2 linked regions of the Azoarcus sp. CIB genome follow. The protein of the gene in region 1 binds, or shares a complex with, the protein of each later gene. Links are inferred from orthologs where the notes say so. Each region holds a gene or a part of one and is shown in the gene's direction. Other genes may lie near its edges.

What was found.
Region 2: the proteins of AzCIB_RS12990 (region 1) and smc are in contact, whole or in part, in a crystal structure (PDB 3ZGX), measured with the Bacillus subtilis proteins. The link is inferred for Azoarcus sp. CIB from one-to-one orthologs.

What each region holds. Positions count from the first base shown.
Region 1 is NZ_CP011072.1:2,935,260-2,944,324, reverse strand. Bases 6,145-9,065 are described here. They hold AzCIB_RS12990 (segregation and condensation protein A), read left to right. Parts: upstream 6,145-7,150; coding sequence 7,151-7,981; downstream 7,982-9,065. Other genes in these bases: rluB (23S rRNA pseudouridine(2605) synthase RluB), read left to right, coding at 8,617-9,065; scpB (SMC-Scp complex subunit ScpB), read left to right, coding at 7,962-8,555; AzCIB_RS12995 (tryptophan--tRNA ligase), read left to right, coding at 6,145-7,117. Also shown: gcvP (aminomethyl-transferring glycine dehydrogenase), read right to left, coding at 1-2,697; glycine cleavage system protein GcvH, read right to left, coding at 2,765-3,148; AzCIB_RS13010 (3',5'-nucleoside bisphosphate phosphatase), read left to right, coding at 3,660-4,526; AzCIB_RS13005 (L-threonylcarbamoyladenylate synthase), read left to right, coding at 4,540-5,172; AzCIB_RS13000 (site-2 protease family protein), read left to right, coding at 5,252-5,911; more of AzCIB_RS12995, read left to right, coding at 5,915-6,144. UniProt on the Bacillus subtilis protein: Participates in chromosomal partition during cell division. May act via the formation of a condensin-like complex containing Smc and ScpB that pull DNA away from mid-cell into both cell halves.
Region 2 is NZ_CP011072.1:3,094,305-3,104,562, reverse strand. Bases 3,730-7,843 are described here. They hold smc (chromosome segregation protein SMC), read left to right. Parts: upstream 3,730-4,115; coding sequence 4,116-7,643; downstream 7,644-7,843. Other genes in these bases: AzCIB_RS13640 (cell division protein ZipA), read left to right, coding at 7,757-7,843; dapC (succinyldiaminopimelate transaminase), read right to left, coding at 3,730-3,961. In the rest of the region: dapE (succinyl-diaminopimelate desuccinylase), read right to left, coding at 1-606; AzCIB_RS13660 (PilT/PilU family type 4a pilus ATPase), read right to left, coding at 662-1,849; dapD (2,3,4,5-tetrahydropyridine-2,6-dicarboxylate N-succinyltransferase), read right to left, coding at 1,926-2,747; more of dapC, read right to left, coding at 2,768-3,729; more of AzCIB_RS13640, read left to right, coding at 7,844-8,863; NAD-dependent DNA ligase LigA, read left to right, coding at 8,863-10,258. UniProt on the Bacillus subtilis protein: Required for chromosome condensation and partitioning.

The sequences.
Region 1 (9,065 bases):
GGCCCAGCGACCGGCCTCGATCTCGCGGATCTCGTTGCGGATGGAAATCATCGCGTCGACGAAACGGTCCAGCTCGCCCAGGTCTTCCGACTCGGTGGGCTCGACCATGATCGTGCCGGCCACCGGGAAGGACATCGTCGGTGCGTGGAAGCCGTAGTCCATCAGGCGCTTGGCGATATCCACCTCGCTGATTCCCGTCGCCGCCTTGATTGGGCGGACGTCCAGGATGCACTCGTGCGCGACGCGCCCCTGCGAGCCCGTGTACAGCACCGGGTAATGGTCGGCGAGCCGGCTGGCGACGTAGTTGGCGTTGAGGATCGCCGCCTGCGTGGCCTGCCGGAGACCTTCTCCGCCCATCATCGCGATGTACATCCACGAGATCGGGAGGATGCTCGCCGAGCCGAAGGGCGCAGCGCTGACCGCGCCCTGGCCCTTGTTCGGGCGGTCCTCGCCGCCGGTCGCGGCAACGACGTGATCGGCCATGAAGGGGGCAAGATGCGCTGCGAGGCCGATCGGCCCCATGCCCGGTCCGCCTCCGCCGTGCGGGATGCAGAAGGTCTTGTGCAGGTTCATGTGGCTGACGTCCGCGCCGATGTGCGCCGGCGAGGTCAGCCCGACCTGGGCGTTGAGGTTGGCGCCGTCCATGTAAACCTGGCCGCCGTGCTCATGCACGATGGCGCAGATCTCGCGGATCGCCTCCTCGAATACGCCGTGGGTCGAGGGGTAGGTGATCATCAGCGCGGCAAGTCGCTCGGCATGCTGCGCGGCTTTCGCCCGCAGGTCGGCGACCTCCACGTTGCCTTTGTCGTCGCACGCGACCACCACCACTTCCATGCCGCACATCTGCGCTGTCGCGGGGTTCGTGCCGTGCGCCGATTTCGGGATCAGGCACACGTTGCGATGTGCTTCGCCGCGGCTGGCGTGATAGCGGGCGATTGCCACGAGACCGGCATACTCGCCCTGGGCGCCCGAGTTCGGCTGCATGCAGATCGCGGGGAAGCCGGTGACCGCCTTGAGGTAGTCCGCCAGTCCCTCGATCATCTCGAGGCAGCCGGCCGCCTCCTCGCGCGGCGCGAACGGATGCATGTTTGCGAATTCCGGCCAGGTCACGGGGATCATCTCGCTCGTCGCATTGAGCTTCATCGTGCAGCTGCCGAGCGAGATCATCGAGTGGTCGAGGGCGAGATCGCGGTTCTGCAGCTTCTTCAGGTAGCGCAGCATCTGGTGTTCGGTGTGGTGCGTGTTGAACACCGGGTGCTTCAGGATCGCATCGTCGCGCAGCAGCGCCGGCGGGATGGCGCCCCCATTGGCGGCGACCACGGCGTCGAGCGCGGCGATGTCGGCGCTCGCGCCGAAGCACTGCAGCACTGCAGCGATGTCGGCAGCCGTCGTCGTTTCATCGACCGAGATGCCGAGCATGTTGTCCGAGACCTTGCGCAGGTTGAAGCCCGCGGCGTCGCACGCGGCGGCGATCTCGCCAGTCCGCGCGCTGGTTTCGACCTGCAGTGTGTCGAAGAAGGCCGTCGTCGGCACCGGGAATCCGGCCCGGCGCAGCCCTTCGGCGAGGATCGCGGCAAGGCGGTGGACGCGCGCCGCGATCGTGCGCAGTCCTTCCGGGCCGTGATACACCGCGTAGAACCCGGCCATGTTCGCGAGCAGTACCTGCGAGGTACAGATGTTCGAGTTCGCCTTCTCGCGGCGGATATGCTGCTCGCGGGTCTGCAGCGTCATGCGCAGTGCCGTCTTGCCGCGCGTGTCCTTCGATACGCCGATGATGCGGCCCGGCATCGCGCGCACATTGGCTTCGCGCGTGGCGAAGAAGGCGGCGTGCGGGCCGCCGAAGCCCATCGGTACGCCGAAACGCTGGGCCGAGCCGAGCGCGATGTCGGCGCCCATCGAAGCGGGGGACTTGAGCAGCACCAGCGCCATCAGGTCGGATGCGACGGCGGTCACCGCGCCCTTTGCCTTCAGTGCCGCGATCGTGTCGCCGAGGTCGGCGATTTCGCCGCGCTCGTTCGGATACTGCAGCAGCGCGCCGAATACTTCGTGCTCGGCCGCGCGGGCGGCCGGGCCGAACACCAGTTCGAAGCCGAAATACGTCGCGCGGGTGCGCACGACATCGATGGTTTGCGGGAAGCAGGCCTCGTCGACGAAGAAGGCATTCGCCTTCGATTTGCTCACCCGCCGCGCCATCGTCATCGCCTCGGCAGCCGCCGTGGCTTCATCGAGCAGCGACGCGTTCGCGAGTTCCAGTCCGGTGAGGTCGATCACCATCTGCTGGTAGTTCAGCAGCGCCTCCAGGCGGCCCTGGGAGATTTCGGCCTGATAGGGGGTGTAGGCGGTATACCAGCCGGGGTTCTCCATGACGTTGCGCAGGATCACCGCCGGCGTGTGGGTGCCGTAATAGCCCATGCCGATCAGCGATTTCTTCACGACGTTCTTCTGCGCGATCGCACGCAGTTCGGCCAGCGCCTCGTGCTCCGGCTTTGCCGCGCCCAGGGGCAGCGGCGCGGGCAGCCGAATCGCGGCAGGGACGGTCTGGTCGATCAGCGCGTCCAGTGTCGGCACGCCAATAGCCGCGAGCATCTTCGCGACCTCGGCGGGATTCGGCCCGATGTGGCGGGCGATGAAGGCGTCGCGCTGCTCGAGCCGGGACAGGGGTGCGCGCACGGAGGAGGAGGCAGGGGTGTTCGACATGAAGAAAACTCGACTGGTGTACCGGGCCGCGCTTCGTCGGCCCGGAAGGGAGGTGCGTGCGGCGGGATCAGGCGTTGGCGACGGCTTCGTAGCCGGCGGCGTCGAGCAGCTTGCCGATATCTGCTCCAGCATCGGGCCTGATTTTGAACAGCCAGGTCGCGTAGGCGTCGGCATTCACCGACTCGGGCGCATCGACGGCCGCCTGGTTGGATTCGACGACCTCGCCCGATACCGGAGCGTAGATGTCCGATGCCGCCTTGACCGACTCGATCACCGCGCACGTTTCACCCGCAGCAAGGCTGCGGCCCGCCTCGGGCAGCTCAAGGTAGACCACGTCACCCAGCGCTTCCTGGGCGTGATCGGTCACCCCCACGGTCAGCGTGCCGTCGGCTTCGACGCGGATCCACTCGTGCGACGCGGTGTACTTCAGATTTGCGGGAATGTTGCTCATGGCGGGCTCCAGTGATGGAAGGTTCGTATGCCGGGCTCTCGGTCCGGATGCAGTGTTGCGTCGGGAAAAATCGGAAGGTCGGCCTCAGGCAGGCGGACCGCCGGCACCGCTCGCCCATTGCCGCAGCGTGTTCCCCTTGCGGGGACCATCGGGCGGCGTGAGAAGGGTGACGGATCGGGCGGAGTGAACAGGCGTCTGCATGGGAACGGGGGACTCCTGCCGAAACGCGGAATCGGTTGTCGAGACTGCAAGCCAGTCGATGCGCCGGCCGCTGCAAGCGCTCCACATGCTCGCGTCGTTCGCCGGGCCGGCATTCGGTCTACTTGCATGCGCGATCTCCGGAGCATTGCCATCGGCGATTCCCTTGCCAGTAAGCTCCCCCGCGCGACGGGCGGACGATAGCACCAAGGGGAGGGACTGGCAACGGCCGGGGCGGCCCTGCGGTTTGCTATCATAAAAAAACATCAATCCCGGTTTCCCGCCGGGATAGCGCCGCAGGCTCCCCCCGACAATGCTCCTGAATGCCGATCTTCACTGCCACTCGACCGTTTCCGACGGCTGGCTGACGCCCGCCGAGGTGGTGCGGCGTGCGGCGGCCAATGGCGTCGAACTGCTTGCGCTCACCGATCACGACGAGGTCGGCGGGATCGACGAGGCGGAGGCGACCGCCCGCAAGTGCGGCATCGTCCTGGTGCCGGGGGTGGAGATTTCGGTGACTTTTCGCGACGAGACGATCCATGTCGTCGGTCTCGGGATAGACCACCGCAATGCGCTGCTGCTCGAGGGCCTGGTGCAGGTGCGCAGCGGGCGCGAGCAGCGCGCACAGGCGATGAGCGACGCGCTTGATGCCGTCGGACTGCATGGCGTGCTCGAAGGCGCGCGCCGGTTTGCGCGCAATCCGGCGATGGTCGGCCGCGCACATTTCGCGCGTCACATCGTTGCGACCGGACTGATTCCCGATGTCGCGACGGTGTTTCGCTACTACCTGGCCCGCGGCAAGCCCGGGTTCGTTCCCCATGTCTGGGCGCGGCTCGAGGATGCGGTCGGCTGGATCCGCGCGGCGGGGGGTATCGCGGTGATTGCTCACCCGGGGCGCTACCGTCTTTCCGCAAGCGACATGGAGGCGCTCTTCGACGACTTCGTCGCCTGCGGCGGCGGCGCGCTGGAGGTCGTTTCCGGCGCCCATGCGGCGTCCGATGTGCAGCGCTTCGCAAGCGTCGCGCGCCGCCGCGGGCTGCTAGCCTCGCGTGCCTCCGATTTCCACGGCAGCAGCGAGAGCCCCGTCGATCTCGGGCGCTGCGATCCACTGCCGCCCGACCTCGTTCCCGTGTGGTCGCGACTCCGCGCTGCTGCGCCGGCCGCCGACCTGCACTCCTGACCCGGAAGCATTCATGGCCCAGTTCTTTTCACTTCACCCCGAATTACCCCAGCCACGGCTGATCCGCCAGGCGGCCGAGATCATGCGCGCCGGCGGGCTCGTGGCATTTCCGACCGATTCGGCCTATGCGCTCGGCGGCATCACTGGCGACCCCGACCTGCTGCAGCGGATCCGGCGGCTGCGCGGCGTGGATGAACGTCACAACTTCACGCTGATGTGCCGCGACCTCTCGGAGATCGCGAAGTACGCGAAGGTCGATAACGCCCAGTATCGTCTGCTGAAGGCCGTCACGCCCGGCCCGTATACCTTCATCCTCGAGGGCTCCAAGGAATTGCCCCGGCGAGTGCTGCATCCGAAGCGCAAGACCATCGGCCTGCGCGTTCCCGAGCATCCCGTGGTGGCCGCGCTGTTGCAGGAGCTCGACGAACCCATCCTCACCTCGACGCTCCTGCTGCCGGACGACGACTTTCCCCTGACCGACCCGGAGGAAATCCGCGACCGCCTCGAGAAGCAGGTCGAACTGGTCATCGAGGCCGGCTATTGTGGTCCCGAGGCGACGACCGTGATCGACCTCACGTCGGGCGCCCCGGTGCTGATCCGCGCGGGCCGCGGGGACCTGGCGCCGTTCGGATTCGAAGTCGACTGAGCGCACGGGCGGACCGCGCGTGGGGGCGGAGGGGATTTGCCCGCTCTGCTAGAATGCAACGTTTTGCCCCCCTGACTTCATGGATTCGCTGATCTCCACCCTTGCCATCTGGGCTTTGCCGGTGCTGCTTGCCATCACGCTGCACGAGGCTGCGCACGGCTATGTGGCGCGGCATTTCGGCGATCCCACCGCGGAGCAGGAAGGGCGTATCACGCTCAACCCGTTCAAGCACATCGACCCGGTGGGAACCGTGCTCGTGCCGGGCGCCATTCTCGCGCTCAGTTCGCTGCTGGGCGGCGGCGGAATGCTGTTCGGCTGGGCCAAGCCCGTGCCCGTCAACTTCAACCGCCTGCGCCGGCCGAAGGCGGACATGCTGTGGGTTGCTGCGGCGGGTCCGTTCATGAATTTCCTCATGGCCCTCGGCTGGGCCCTGCTGCTGAAGTTCGGCATGTCCGATCCGCACGGCACCTACGCGGAGCCGATGCGCGAGATGGGCATGGCCGGCATCCAGATCAATTCGGTGCTGATGCTGCTCAATCTCCTGCCGATCCCGCCGCTCGACGGAGGTCGCATCGCCGTCAGCCTGCTGCCGCACCGGTTGGCATGGAAGTTCTCGCGCATCGAGCCCTACGGTTTTCCGATTCTTCTCGTGCTCCTTTTTACCGGCATCCTCGGTCACATCCTGTGGCCGCTGATCGCACTCTTCCAGACACTTCTCGCGATGCTTTTCGGGTTCTAAATCATGTACGCAGAACGCGTTCTCTCTGGCATGCGCCCGACCGGGCGGCTTCATCTCGGCCACTACCACGGTGTGCTCAAGAACTGGGTCAAGCTGCAGGAAGAATATCCCTGCCTGTTCTTCGTCGCCGACTGGCACGCGCTTACCACGGTTTATGACAGCCCCGAGGTCATCGCCGACAGCGTGTGGGACATGCTCGTCGACTGGCTCGCGGCCGGCGTCGATCCCGAGAAAGCGACGATCTTCATACAGTCCAAGCTGCCCCAGCACGCCGAACTGCACCTGCTGCTGTCGATGATTTCGCCGGTCGGCTGGCTCGAACGGGTTCCGACCTACAAGGACCAGCAGGAGAAGCTCGCTCACAAGGACCTCGCGACCTACGGCTTCCTCGGTTACCCGCTTCTAATGTCGGCGGACATCCTCCTGTACCGTGCCGACAAGGTCCCGGTCGGTGAGGACCAGGTGCCGCACATCGAGTTCACGCGCGAGATCGCCCGCCGCTTCAACCACCTCTTCGGGCGTGAGCCCGGCTTCGAGGATAAGGCGAGGGATGCCGTGAAGAGGCTGGGCGGCAAGACCGGCAAGCTGTTCGACGAGCTGCGCAAGCGCTACCAGCAGGAGGGCGACGCCGAGGCCCTCGCGCAGGCGCGGCTCATCCTGCGCGACGCCGGCAGCGTGGGACATGTCGATCTCGAGCGTCTGCACGGCTACCTCGAAGGCAGCGGCAAGATGATTTTGGTGGAGCCGGGCGCGCTCCTCACCGAGGCGGCCCGCATGCCCGGCCTGGACGGCCAGAAGATGTCGAAGAGTTACGGCAATACCATCTTCCTGCGCGAGGATCCTGCTACGGTCACGAAGAAGATCCGCACCATGCAGACCGACCCGGCGCGTGTCCGCCGCACCGATCCGGGCGATCCGGACAAATGCCCGGTGTGGCAGTTCCACGTCATCTATTCCGACGACGACACCCGCAGCTGGGTCCAGAAGGGCTGTCGCAGCGCCGGCATCGGCTGCATCGAGTGCAAGCAACCGGTCATCGACGGCGTTCTCAAGGAACAGGTCGTCATGCACGAGCGCGCCCAGCGCTATATCCAGGATCCCGCATCGATGCGGCGCATCGTGGCCGACGGCTGCGAACGGGCGAGCGTGCTGGCCGAAGAGACGATGCGCGACGTGCGCGAGGCGATGGGCCTCTCGTATCGCTGACGCGCCGGCAAAGGCTCGCAGGATGAATGCGGTATGAACCTGCCGCTCGCACTGGCCCCGGCCGAGACGCCTGTCCCGGTCGAGGTCTTCGCTCGCCTGTACGGTGAGCCGCTCCTCGAGCTGCCCAAGGATCTCTACATCCCGCCCGACGCACTCGAAGTCTTTCTCGACGCCTTCGAGGGGCCGCTCGACCTGCTGCTCTACCTGATCCGCAAGGCCAACCTCAACATCCTCGACATTCCGATGGCGCCGCTCACGGGGCAGTACCTCGGCTACGTCGAGGCGATGCGCCGGCACAATCTGGAGCTTGCGGCCGACTACCTGCTGATGGCCGCGACGCTGCTGGAGATCAAGTCGCGCATGCTGCTGCCGCGTCCGCCGCGCGAGCGCGAGGACGAGTCGCTCGATCCGCGCGCCGAACTCGTGCGCCGGCTGCTCGAATACGAGCAGATGAAGATGGCGGCAGCGCGGATCGACGCTTTGCCGCGGATCGAACGCGATCACGAGTGGGTTAGCATCTTCGTGGCCGAGAAGGTCGTCGAGCGCCTGCCTGACGTCAGCCTGCACGATCTGCAGTTCGCTTGGCTCAAGATCATGAAGAACGCCCGTCTCACGCAGCATCACCAGGTGAAGCGCGACGAATTGTCGGTGCGCGAGCACATGACGACGATCTTGCGTAAGCTGGCGGATGGCAGCTTCGTCGTCTTCGACTCCCTGTTCGACTCCGCGCGCGGTCCGGCCAGCGTGGTCGTGAGCTTTCTCGCTGTGCTCGAACTCGTGAAGGAAAAGCTCGTGCAGGTCGCCCAGAACGAGCCCTTCGCGCCGATCTACGTGAAACTCGCCGATGCAGCCAACGACGCCTGAAGACTTCAAGCGCGTGATCGAGACGGCGCTGCTGGCGGCATGCGCACCGTTGCAGGTCGCGGATGTCCGGCGCCTGTTCGATCCCGATCCCGGGGCGGATCTCGTCCGGCGCCTGCTCGACGAGCTGCGCGGCGACTGGACGGGGCGGGGCGTCGAGCTGGTGCAGATCGCCTCCGGGTGGCGTTTCCAGACGCGACCCGAGTATCAGGTCTTCCTTGATCGGCTCAAGGAAGAAAAGCCGCCAAAGTATTCGCGCGCCGTACTGGAAACGCTCGCGATCATCGCCTATCGTCAGCCCGTCACGCGCGGCGACATCGAGGATATCCGCGGCGTGGCCGTATCCCCGAACGTGCTGAAGACGCTCGAGTCGCGGGGATGGATAGATATCGTCGGTCATCGCGACACCCCGGGGCGTCCGGCCCTGTTCGCGACGACACGGCGGTTTCTCGACGACCTCGGCCTGCGAAGCCTTACCGAGTTGCCCGCGCTAACCGAAATTGAAAGGATCATGGACCTTGTCGACACCAAAGAAATCCAATCGGCCGCTCCGGCCGCCAACGAAGAAGAAGGCTGAGCCCGCCGGCGGGCCGCAGTCCGCCCGCGCGCGCGGCGCCCGTCTGCCCGACGCTGTCGGAATGCCCGCGGAGCAGCAGCGCGAACATCCGCCCCGGCGGGGGCAGGCTGCGGGGCGTGGAGCGCCGCGGGAAGAGCACGAACCGGAACGGCTGCAGAAAGTCCTCGCCCGGCTGGGGGTCGGCTCGCGGCGCGAGATCGAGGAATGGGTCGTCGCCGGGCGCATCACCGTCAATGGCGAACCTGCGGAACTGGGCCAGAAGATCGGTCCCGGGGACCGCGTCAAGGTCAATGGCAGACTCGTTTCCGTGAGGTTCACCACGCGTGCGCCGCGCGTGCTGATCTACCACAAGCCCGAAGGCGAGATCGTTTCGCGCGAAGATCCGGACGGGCGGCCGACTGTCTTCGAACGCCTGCCGCTGCTGCGCAAGGGGCGCTGGATCGCCGTCGGCCGGCTCGATTTCAACACCTCCGGCCTGCTGCTGTTCACCAACGATGGCTCACTCGCCAA
Region 2 (10,258 bases), 160 kb from region 1 along the record:
CGGGTAGGCGACGTGGCCCTGCACGCCCTTGACGCGCAGCGTGCCGGAGAGCGAACCGCGCCGGCCGTTCTTGATCATGTCGCCGAGCGTCTTCACCGACGTCGGCTCGCCGACGATGCAGTAGTCGAGGGTCTCGCCGCGGGCCGTCAATGCCTCGACGACCTTGACGGTGCCGTGGGTGGCGATGCCTTCCTCATCCGAGGTCAGCAGCAGCGCGATCGAGCCCCGATGGTCGGGGTGGTCGGCGACAAAACGTTCGATCGCCGTCACGAAGGCGGCTAGCGAGGTCTTCATGTCGGCGGCGCCGCGGCCGTACAGGTGGCCGTCGCGCACGGTCGGCTCGAAGGGATGCGAGGTCCAGGATTCGAGGGGGCCGGTCGGGACGACGTCGGTGTGGCCGGCGAGGCATAGCACGGGGCTGGTGTCGCCGCGGCGCGCCCACAGGTTGCACACGCCGCCAGTGTCGATGCGCTCGAAGCGGAAGCCGAGCGGGACGAGGCGCGCGGTGATGAGGTCCAGGCAGCCGCCGTCTTCGGGCGTTACCGACGGACGGGAAATGAGTTCGCAGGTGAGCGCGAACGTTGCGTTCGGGGAGGTGTCAGTCATTGCCATCGGGCGGCGGGTGCCGCCCCGGGGTCAGGGTTGGGGACGCGTGGCGCACTCAGTGCGCCGGGCCGTCGTCGAGGTGCAGCGCGAATTCGCTGAACGAGGTGCCGTCGGCATTCTTGTTTTGGGGTTCGAAGTCGACCGAAGGTGGGGCGTCGGAACCTTCAGCGCTGGGCGCAGCGTTGATCTGCGCGTTGTTGATCAGCCACGCGAGGTTGGTCGGGGAATCGGCGTTCGCGAGCGCCTCTTCGAAGCTGATGATGCCTTCGCGGTAGAGGCGGTGCAGGTCCTGCTCGAAGGTCTGCGACCCGGGCGCGAGGCTCTGCTGCATTGCTTCCTTGACCTCGTTCAGTTCGCCGCGCTCTACCAGTTCGGAGACGTGGCGTGTGTTCATGAGGATCTCGACCGCCGGAATGCGCATGCCGTCGGGTTTGCGCACGAGGCGCTGGGAGATGATGCACTTGAGCGCGACCGCAAGGTCGAGGAAGAGCAGGGAACGGTTTTCCAGCGGGAAGAAGTTAACGATGCGGTTCAGCGCGTGGTAGGCGTTGTTCGCATGCAGCGTCGCGAGGCACAGGTGGCCCGTCTGCGAGTAGGACAGGGCGGCCTGCATCGTCTCGCGGTCGCGGATTTCGCCGATCAGGATGCAGTCGGGCGCCTGGCGCATCGCGTTGCGCAGCGCCTCGTGCCAGCTCAGGGTGTCGATGCCGACCTCGCGCTGGTTGACGACCGACTTGCGGTGCTTGAACAGGTATTCGATCGGGTCCTCGACCGTGAGGATGTGGCCGGAGCGGTTGCGGTTGCGGTGGTCGATCATCGACGCGAGCGTCGTCGATTTGCCGGAGCCGGTCGCGCCGACGACGAGGATCAGGCCGCGTTTTTCGGTCACGACTTCGGACAGCACGGGCGGCAGGCCCAGGGATTCGAGCGAGGGGATCTCGCCCTGGATGTAGCGCACCACGATTGCGATACTGTGGCGCTGCCAGAAGACGTTGACGCGGAAATTGCCGAAGTCGCGCCGGCCGAAGGACAGGTTGAGCTCCTTCTCGCGCTCGAAGGTCTCGATCTGCTCCGGGTTCATCATCTCGTAGATCATCCGCTTGATCATGGCGGGATCCATGACCTGCTGGTTGATCGGCATGGTGATGCCCTGGATCTTGATGTGGATCGGGGCGCCGGCTGAGATAAAGATGTCCGAAGCGAGCTTTTCCGCCATCAGTTGGAACAGCTTGTCGAAAATCATCCGGAGATTCTCCTGAGCGTGGTTGGGCGGACTTCGGTGTCGGGGCGGCCGCGCACGGCCGCCCGGGAAAGGGCGATCAGGCGCCGCGCAACAGTTCGTTGATGGCGGTCTTGGCGCGGGTCTGCGCGTCGACGCGCTTGACGATCACGGCGCAGTACAGGCTGTACTTGCCGTCGGCCGAGGGCAGGCTGCCCGGCACGACGACGGCGCCGGACGGCACGCGGCCATAGAAGACCTCGCCGGTCTCGCGGTCGTAGATCTTGGTGCTCTGGCCGATGTACACACCCATCGACAGCACGGCGTTCTCCTCGATGATCACGCCTTCGACCACTTCCGAGCGCGCACCGACGAAGACGTTGTCTTCGATGATGACGGGGCCGGCCTGCACCGGTTCGAGCACGCCGCCGATGCCGACGCCGCCCGACAGGTGCACGTTCTTGCCGATCTGGGCGCAGGAGCCGACGGTGGCCCAGGTGTCGACCATCGAGCCTTCATCGACGTAGGCGCCGATGTTCACGTAGGACGGCATCAGCACGACGTTCTTGCCGATGAAGCTGCCCTTGCGCGCGACGGCGGGCGGCACGACGCGGAAGCCGCCTTCGCGGAACTGCTCGGGGGTGTAGTCGCCGAACTTGGTCGGCACCTTGTCGAAGAAATTCAGCGCGCCGGCCGACTGCACCTCGTTGTCGCGCAGGCGGAAGGAGATCAGCACGGCCTTCTTGATCCACTGGTTGACGGTCCAGGTGCCGTCGATCTTCTCGGCGACGCGCAGCTTGCCGCTGTCCAGTCCGTCGATGACGGTGGCAACGGCGTCGCGCACGATTACGGGGGCCGAAGAGGGCGACAGGCTGGCGCGGTTCTCGAAGGCTTCGTCGATGATCTTTTGCAGGTCTTGCATGGGGGGTTTCCGTTTGTATTTCAAAGAGTTTGGCAGAATGCGGCGATGCGCTCGGCGGCCTCGACGCATTCTGCAGTTTCGGCTACGAGTGCGATTCGCACGAACCCGGCGCCCGGATTGACGCCGTTCGATTCCCGGGCGAGGAAGCTGCCCGGCAGAACCGTCACATTATATGCAGCCTGCAGGCGGCGGGCGAACTCGGTGTCGCCGATGGGGGTCTGCGCCCAGAGGTAGAAACCGGCGTCGGGACGCTGCACTTTCAGGTGCTTCGCGATGATCGGCATCGCGCGGTCGAACTTCTCGCGGTACAGGCGGCGGTTCTCGACGACGTGCGCCTCGTCGTTCCACGCGGCCACCGAGGCGGCCTGGATCGGCAGACTCATTGCGCAGCCGTGGTAGGTGCGGTAGCGCAGAAAGCCCTTCAGCACCTTCGCGTCGCCGGCGACGAAGCCCGAGCGCATGCCCGGCACGTTCGAGCGCTTGGACAGGCTGGAGAACATCACGAGGTTGCGGAAGTCGCTGCGCCCGAGGGCGTGGGCGGCCTGCATCGCACCGACCGGGGGCGCGTCGTCGTCGAAGTAGATCTCCGAGTAGCACTCGTCGGCGGCGATCACGAAGCCGTAGCGGTCCGACAGCTCGAACAGGCGCGCCCATTCCGCCTGCGAGAGCATGCGGCCGGTCGGATTTCCCGGCGAGCACACGAACACCAGCTGGACGTCGCGCCACACCGCATCGGGAATGCTGTCGAAATCCGAGCCGAAACCGTTTTCCGGCAGGTTGTTGAGGAACACCGGCTCGGCGCCGGCGAGCAGGGCCGCGCCTTCGTAGATCTGGTAGAACGGGTTCGGGCTCAGCACCTTGGCGCCGGGGCGGCTGCCGTCGATTACCGCCTGGGCGAAGGCGAACAGCGCTTCGCGCGAGCCGTTGACCGGCAGCACCTGGGTCGCCGGATCGACCCTGGGCAGGCCGAAGCGGCGTTCCAGCCAGCCGGCGATCGCCACGCGTAGCGGGTCGCCGCCGATCGTCGCGGGGTAGTTCGCGAGCCCCTGCAGATTGTCCGTGAGGGCCTGCATGATGAAGGGCGGAGTCGGGTGCTGGGGTTCGCCGATCGACAGGCGGATCAGTTTCAGGTCGGCCGGGGGAACGACGCCGTCGAGCAGCGCGCGCAGTTTTTCGAAGGGATAGGGCTGGAGGCGGTCGAGGTTCGGATTCACGGCGGACTGTTTCGGCTTGTTTCGATGGGCATGCGCCTGTGCCTGAAGGCAAGGGCATTGAGCGCGCGATGTTATCATGACGCGCTTTCGCCGGCCCCGGCCGGCCCGCGCCCGACACAACTCCAGCTCCGATTCGACCCGGCTCCGTCCCGAAGTGCGTCTCTCCAAGCTCAAACTCGCCGGTTTCAAGACCTTCGTCGATCCGACCACCGTCCTCACCCCCGGCAATCTCGTCGGCGTGGTGGGGCCGAACGGCTGCGGCAAGTCGAACATCATCGATGCCGTGCGCTGGGTGCTGGGCGAGACGCGCGCGAGCGCGCTGCGCGGCGAGTCGATGCAGGACGTGATCTTCAACGGCTCGACGACGCGCAAGCCGGTGTCGCGCGCGAGCGTCGAGCTGGTGTTCGACAACGCCGAGGGTCGCGCCGCAGGGCAGTGGTCGCGCTATGCGGAAATCTCGGTCAAGCGCGTGCTCGACCGCAGCGGCGAGTCGACCTACTTCCTCAACAACGTCCAGGTCCGGCGCAAGGACGTGATCGACCTCTTCCTCGGCACCGGTCTCGGGCCGCGCGCTTACGCGATCATCGAGCAGGGCATGATCTCGCGCATCATCGAGGCGCGTCCCGAGGAGGTGCGCGGCTTCCTCGAGGAGGCCGCGGGCGTTACCAAGTATCGCGAGCGCCGCCGTGAGACCGAAGGTCGGCTGTCCGATGCGCGCGACAACCTCGCTCGCCTCGATGACATCCGCATGGAGCTGGGCGAGCGTATCGGCCACCTGGAAGTGCAGGCGGAGATCGCCGCGCGCTACCGCGACCTGAACGCCGCGCACACGCAGCGCCAGCAGCTATTGTGGCTGCTCAAACGCAACGAAGCGCGGGCCGAGCAGGCGCGGGTCGAGGGCGAACTGAATCAGCTGTCGTCGAAGATGGAGGCTGACAGCGCCCGCCTGCAGGAACTGGAAAACGCCGTCGAGGAAGCGCGCGCGGGGCACTTCGAGGCGTCCGAGGCGACGCATGCCGCGCAGTCGGACCTCTTCGCCGTGTCGGCGGAGGTGACGCGGCTGGAGGCCGAACTGCGCCATCTCGACGACGCGCGCAAGCGGCTGGAGGCACGGCTCGCACAGCTCGCGACCGACGAGGCGCACTGGCAGGAGCGCCAGACGGCGCTGGAGGCGGAGCGCGAGCGCTGGACCGGTCTGCTCGACAATGCGGCGATGCGCGCCGAGCAGGCCGAGGCGCGCCATGCCGAGATCGCAGAGCGCCTGCCCGAGGCGGAGGCTGCCCGGCAGGCTGCCGATACCACGGTTGCCGCGGCGCGCCGCGAACTCGCGCAGACCGAGCAGCAGCTGCGCGTCGAAGAGGCGAACCGCGCGAGCGCCGTGCGCGCGATGGATGCATTGAACCAGCGTCGCGGGCGTCTGGCGGGTGAATCGGGCGGCATCGAAGGTCCGGACGAGGCCGTCGTCGCCCAGCAGGAGGCGCGGCTCGAAGCCCTGCGCGAGGCGCAGGAAGGTCATCAGGAAGAACTCGCCGCCGTCCAGATGCGCCTGCCCGAGGCGCAGGCCGCGCTGAAGGCCGCGCTCGAGCACGAACGGCAGGTGCAGCGGCGCCTCACCGAACTGCGGGCGCGGCGCGATGCGCTCGTGCAGTTGCAGGCCAAGGTGCAATCGCAGGGACAGCTCGGTGACTGGTTGAAGCGCCACAAGCTGTCCGAGCTGCCGCCGCTGTGGCGCGACCTGCGGGTCGAGCCGGGCTGGGAGAGGGCGGTCGAGGCCGTGCTGCGCGAGCGGCTGGCGGCGCTGACCGGCGACGTGAGTGAAGCGGCGCGCGCGATGTTCGACGACGCGCCGCCGGGATCCTTCGCGCTCGCCTTCGGCGACGGGGTGGAGGCGGCCGCCGAGCCTGCGGCGCTGCCCGGTACGTTCGCGCTGATGGACAAGATCTCGTTTGTGGATGAAGGGCTCCGGCCGATCGTCGCCGACTGGCTGTGCGGCTGCCTGGCCACCGACGGCCTGGAGCCGTGGGTCGAGCGGCGCGGGGAACTCGCTGCGCACCAATGCCTCGTCGGACCGCGCGGGCAGATCCTTACACGGCACGCCCTGGTGCATTACGCGCCGGACAGCCGCACGCACGGCGTCATGGAGCGTCAGCGCGAGATCGACGGTCTGGCGGAACAGCAGCACGGGCTCGAAATGGAGGCCCATATCGCCCATGAAGCGCTGACTGCGGCCGAGGGGGTGGCGGCCGAGCTGCAGGATCGCGGCAATGTGCTGCGGCGCGAGCTGCAGGCGGCACAGCAGCAGGTGCATGCCGAGCAGGTCGAGCTCCTGAAGCTCACGCAGGCGCGGCAGCGCGCAGAGGAGCGCCGGGCGCAGCTCGCGCGCGACCTCGAGGACATCGTCCATCTCGAATCCACCGAACGCGAACACCTCGCCCGTGCGGAGATGGAGCAGGCGCGCGCGGCGGAGCTGGCCGAGCTGCAGCGCGAGCGCCTCGACGGCGCGCAGGAGGTGCTGGCGGAGCGCGACAACGTGCTGCGCGAGACGCGCTCGCTCGAGCAAGCCCTCGCGCGCGAATTGCAGGAGGCGCGCTTTTCGGAGCGCGAGTGCGCGGGCAAGCTCGACGACATCGCGCGCAACCTGCAGCTGGCTGGCGAACAGCTGGGGCGGATCGCAACGGAAACCGAGGCGCGCCGGCACGAGCTCGACGCGACCGACAGCGGCCGCAGCCGCGACGCGCTGCAGGAGGCGCTGGAACTGCGCGCGAGCCGCGAGACGGCGCTGGCGGCGCGACGCGACGCGCTGGAAACAGCAGCGATGCGGCTCAGGCAGACCGAGGAGCTGCGCCTGCGCACCGAGCAGGAGGCAGCGCCCGCACGCGGACGGGTTGCCGAATTGCGGCTCGCCGTGCAGGCGGCGGAACTCGCGGCGGCGCAGTTCGACGAGCGGCTGGTCGAGGCGCAGGCCGACGAGGCGGCGCTGCAGCCGCTGCTCGCGCCCGACCTGCGCGAGGGTTCGTTGGTGCGGGAAGTCGGGCGGCTGGCGCGCGAAATCGCGGAACTGGGCCAGGTCAACCTGGCGGCATTGGATGAATTGCGCAGCGCGCAGGAGCGCAAGGGCTATCTCGACGCGCAGTTCGACGACCTGATGCAGGCGATCGACACGCTGGAGGATGCCATCCGCCGCATCGACCGCGAGACGCGCGAGCAGCTGCAGGACACCTACAATACCGTGACGCAGCATTTCGGCACGCTCTTCCCGCAGCTCTTCGGTGGCGGGCAGGCGCGGCTGGTGCTCACCGGCGACGAGATCCTCGACGCGGGGATCCAGATCGTCGCCCAGCCGCCCGGGAAGAAGAACACCTCGATCCACCTGCTGTCGGGCGGCGAGAAGGCGCTGACGGCGATCGCGCTGGTGTTCTCGATGTTCCAGCTGAATCCTGCGCCGTTCTGCATGCTTGACGAGGTGGACGCGCCGCTGGACGATACGAATACCGAGCGTTATTGCCAGATGGTGAAGCGCATGTCATCGCAGACGCAGTTCATCTTCATCAGCCACAGCAAGATCACGATGGAGATCGCGCAGCAGCTCGTGGGGGTGACGATGCAGGAACAGGGCGTCTCGCGCGTGGTGGAAGTCGATATGGAAGAGGCGTTGCGCTTGGCGGAGCCGGCAGCGGCCTGAACATGAGCGCCGCCGCGCCCTGGAACGGGGGCGCTGCGGCAAGGTGGATTGCGAAGCCCAGAGAATTGCGAGGTTCGCTGCGCGATGCGGCGGGACCGACAACGGGAAGGAAGATGGATAACGAATTGCAGATCGGCTTGGCGGCGCTGGGGGTGGCTTCGGTCGTCGGAATCGTGGCCTACAACAAGTGGCAGGAACGCAAACACCGCCGCGAGGCGGAGCAGGCCTTCAGGTCGGACCATCGCGACGTGCTGCTGGAACCGGCGGACGGCGCAGCGGACGCCGTTGCCGGCGAGCGCCTGGAGCCCTCGATGGGTGAGGCCGACAGCGAAAACCGGCGTGCGCCTGCGGCGGTGCATGATTCAGGCGTGCGCAAGGTGACGCCGGGGGTGCCGGATGCCGTCGATCGGCGCATCGACTGCGTGATCCGCATCGAGGCGATCGAGCCGCTGGAGGCGCCACGCCTGTGGGCCGCGCAGAGCGAGCAGTTGACGGGGATTTCCAAGCCCGTGCGCTGGTTCGCCTTCGACGATGCGGCGAACCTGTGGCGCCCCCTCGACGCGCATAGCGCGGGTGCCTTCCACTGGTTCTGTGCGGCGATGCAGACGGTGGACCGTCAGGGCCCGATCAGCGAGAACGATTTCTTGCACTTCTCCGGCGGCATGCAACGTGTGGCCGACCAGTTCCTCGCGGTGCCGGCGGATTTGCCGGCGCGTGGCGAATCGCTGCGCAACGCGGCCGAGCTGGACAAGTTCTGCGCGAACGTGGACGTGCAGATCGGCATCAACGTCGTCAGCAACGGCCAGCCCTTCGTCGGCACCAAGATCCGCGCGCTGGCCGAGTCGCACGGCATGACGCTGGGCCCGGATGGCTCCTTCCATGCGCGCGACGAGGAGGGCACTACCCTCTACACGCTGAGCAACATGGAACCGGCGCTGTTCGCCGCCGAAGAGATGCGCGATCTCGCCACCAGCGGCCTGACGCTGCTGATCGACGTGCCGCGCGTGCCGAACGGCGTGTTTGCCTTCGAGCGCATGATGCGCCAGGCCATGCAGATGGCCGACGCGCTGCACGGAACGGTCGTCGACGACAACCGCGCGCCCTTCGGCGCAGAGGCGGCGGCGATGATCCGCAGCCAGATCCAGCACTTCCAGGGGCAAATGGCGAGCGGGGACGTGCCGGCGGGCGGCCCCGTGGCGCAGCGCCTGTTCTCGGCCTGATGATCGCTTCGGCCCAGGTGTTCGAGCGCGCCGCGCAGCTGCGGCGCGAGCTCGAAGCGCACAATTATGCGTATTACGTCCTCGACGCGCCGACGATTCCGGACGCGGAGTACGACCGTCTGTTCCGCGAGCTGGAGGCGCTGGAGCAAGAGTTTCCGGAGCTCGTTACACCGAATTCACCTACGCAGCGAGTAGGTAGTCCTCCACAGCCCGCATTTAACCAAGTGCCGCATAAGATTCCTATGCTGTCGCTAGCAAATGCGTTTACGGAGGAAGAAATAATTGCATTTGACCGACGTTGTAGGGAGGCACTCGATCGCTCAGTGATTGAATATGCCGTTGAGCCAAAACTTGACGGACTTGCAATTACGTTAATTTATGAAAAAGGCGAATTTGTACGAGGTGCAACCCGAGGCGATGGAAGTACTGGCGAGGATGTTACCGCTAACCTCCGTACCGTTCGATCGATACCATTTCATCTACACGTCGACCGCCCTCCGGCGAGAGCCGAAATTCGAGGCGAAGTGCTAATGCAACGAGCTGATTTCGAGCGCTTGAACCAACGTCAGTTGAACGCCGGGGAAAAAATATTTGCTAATCCGCGTAATGCATCTGCTGGTAGTTTGCGACAACTAGACTCACGGATTACCTCGAAGCGGCCGCTACGATTTTTCGCCTATGCATTGGCTGAAATTGAGGGACAGCTACATCCACCCGACCATGCAGCGACGCTTGCACTGTTAAATCGTTGGGGCTTTGTTGTAGCCCCCGCGAATGAAGTGGTTCGAGGGCCAGAGGGACTGCTGGATTATTACCGACGCATCGGCGATAAACGTGCACATCTTCCCTATGATATTGATGGCGTTGTTTACAAGGTGAATCGCCGTGAGGACCAGTTAAGTCTTGGGTTTGTCTCGCGTGCTCCGCGCTGGGCCGTCGCGCACAAGTACCCTGCGCAGGAAGAGATCACCGAGCTACTCGGCATCGAGGTACAGGTCGGGCGCACCGGCGCGCTGACGCCGGTCGCACGCCTGAAGCCGGTGTTCGTCGGCGGGGTCACGGTGACCAACGCGACCCTGCACAACGAAGAGGAAATCCTGCGCAAGGGCGTGCTGATCGGCGATCAGGTCATCGTACGGCGGGCCGGCGACGTTATACCTGAGGTCGTCGGTCCGGTCGTCGAGCGGCGCACGGGCAGTGAGCAAGCCTTCGTAATGCCGACGCGCTGCCCCGTGTGCGCGTCGCACGTCGAGAAGGCCGAGGACGAGGTGGTGGCGCGCTGCACGGGCGGGCTGTTCTGTCCCGCGCAGCGCAAGCAGGCCCTGCTGCATTTCGCCGGGCGGCGCGCGATGGACATCGAGGGGCTGGGCGACAAGCTGGTCGACCAGCTCGTCG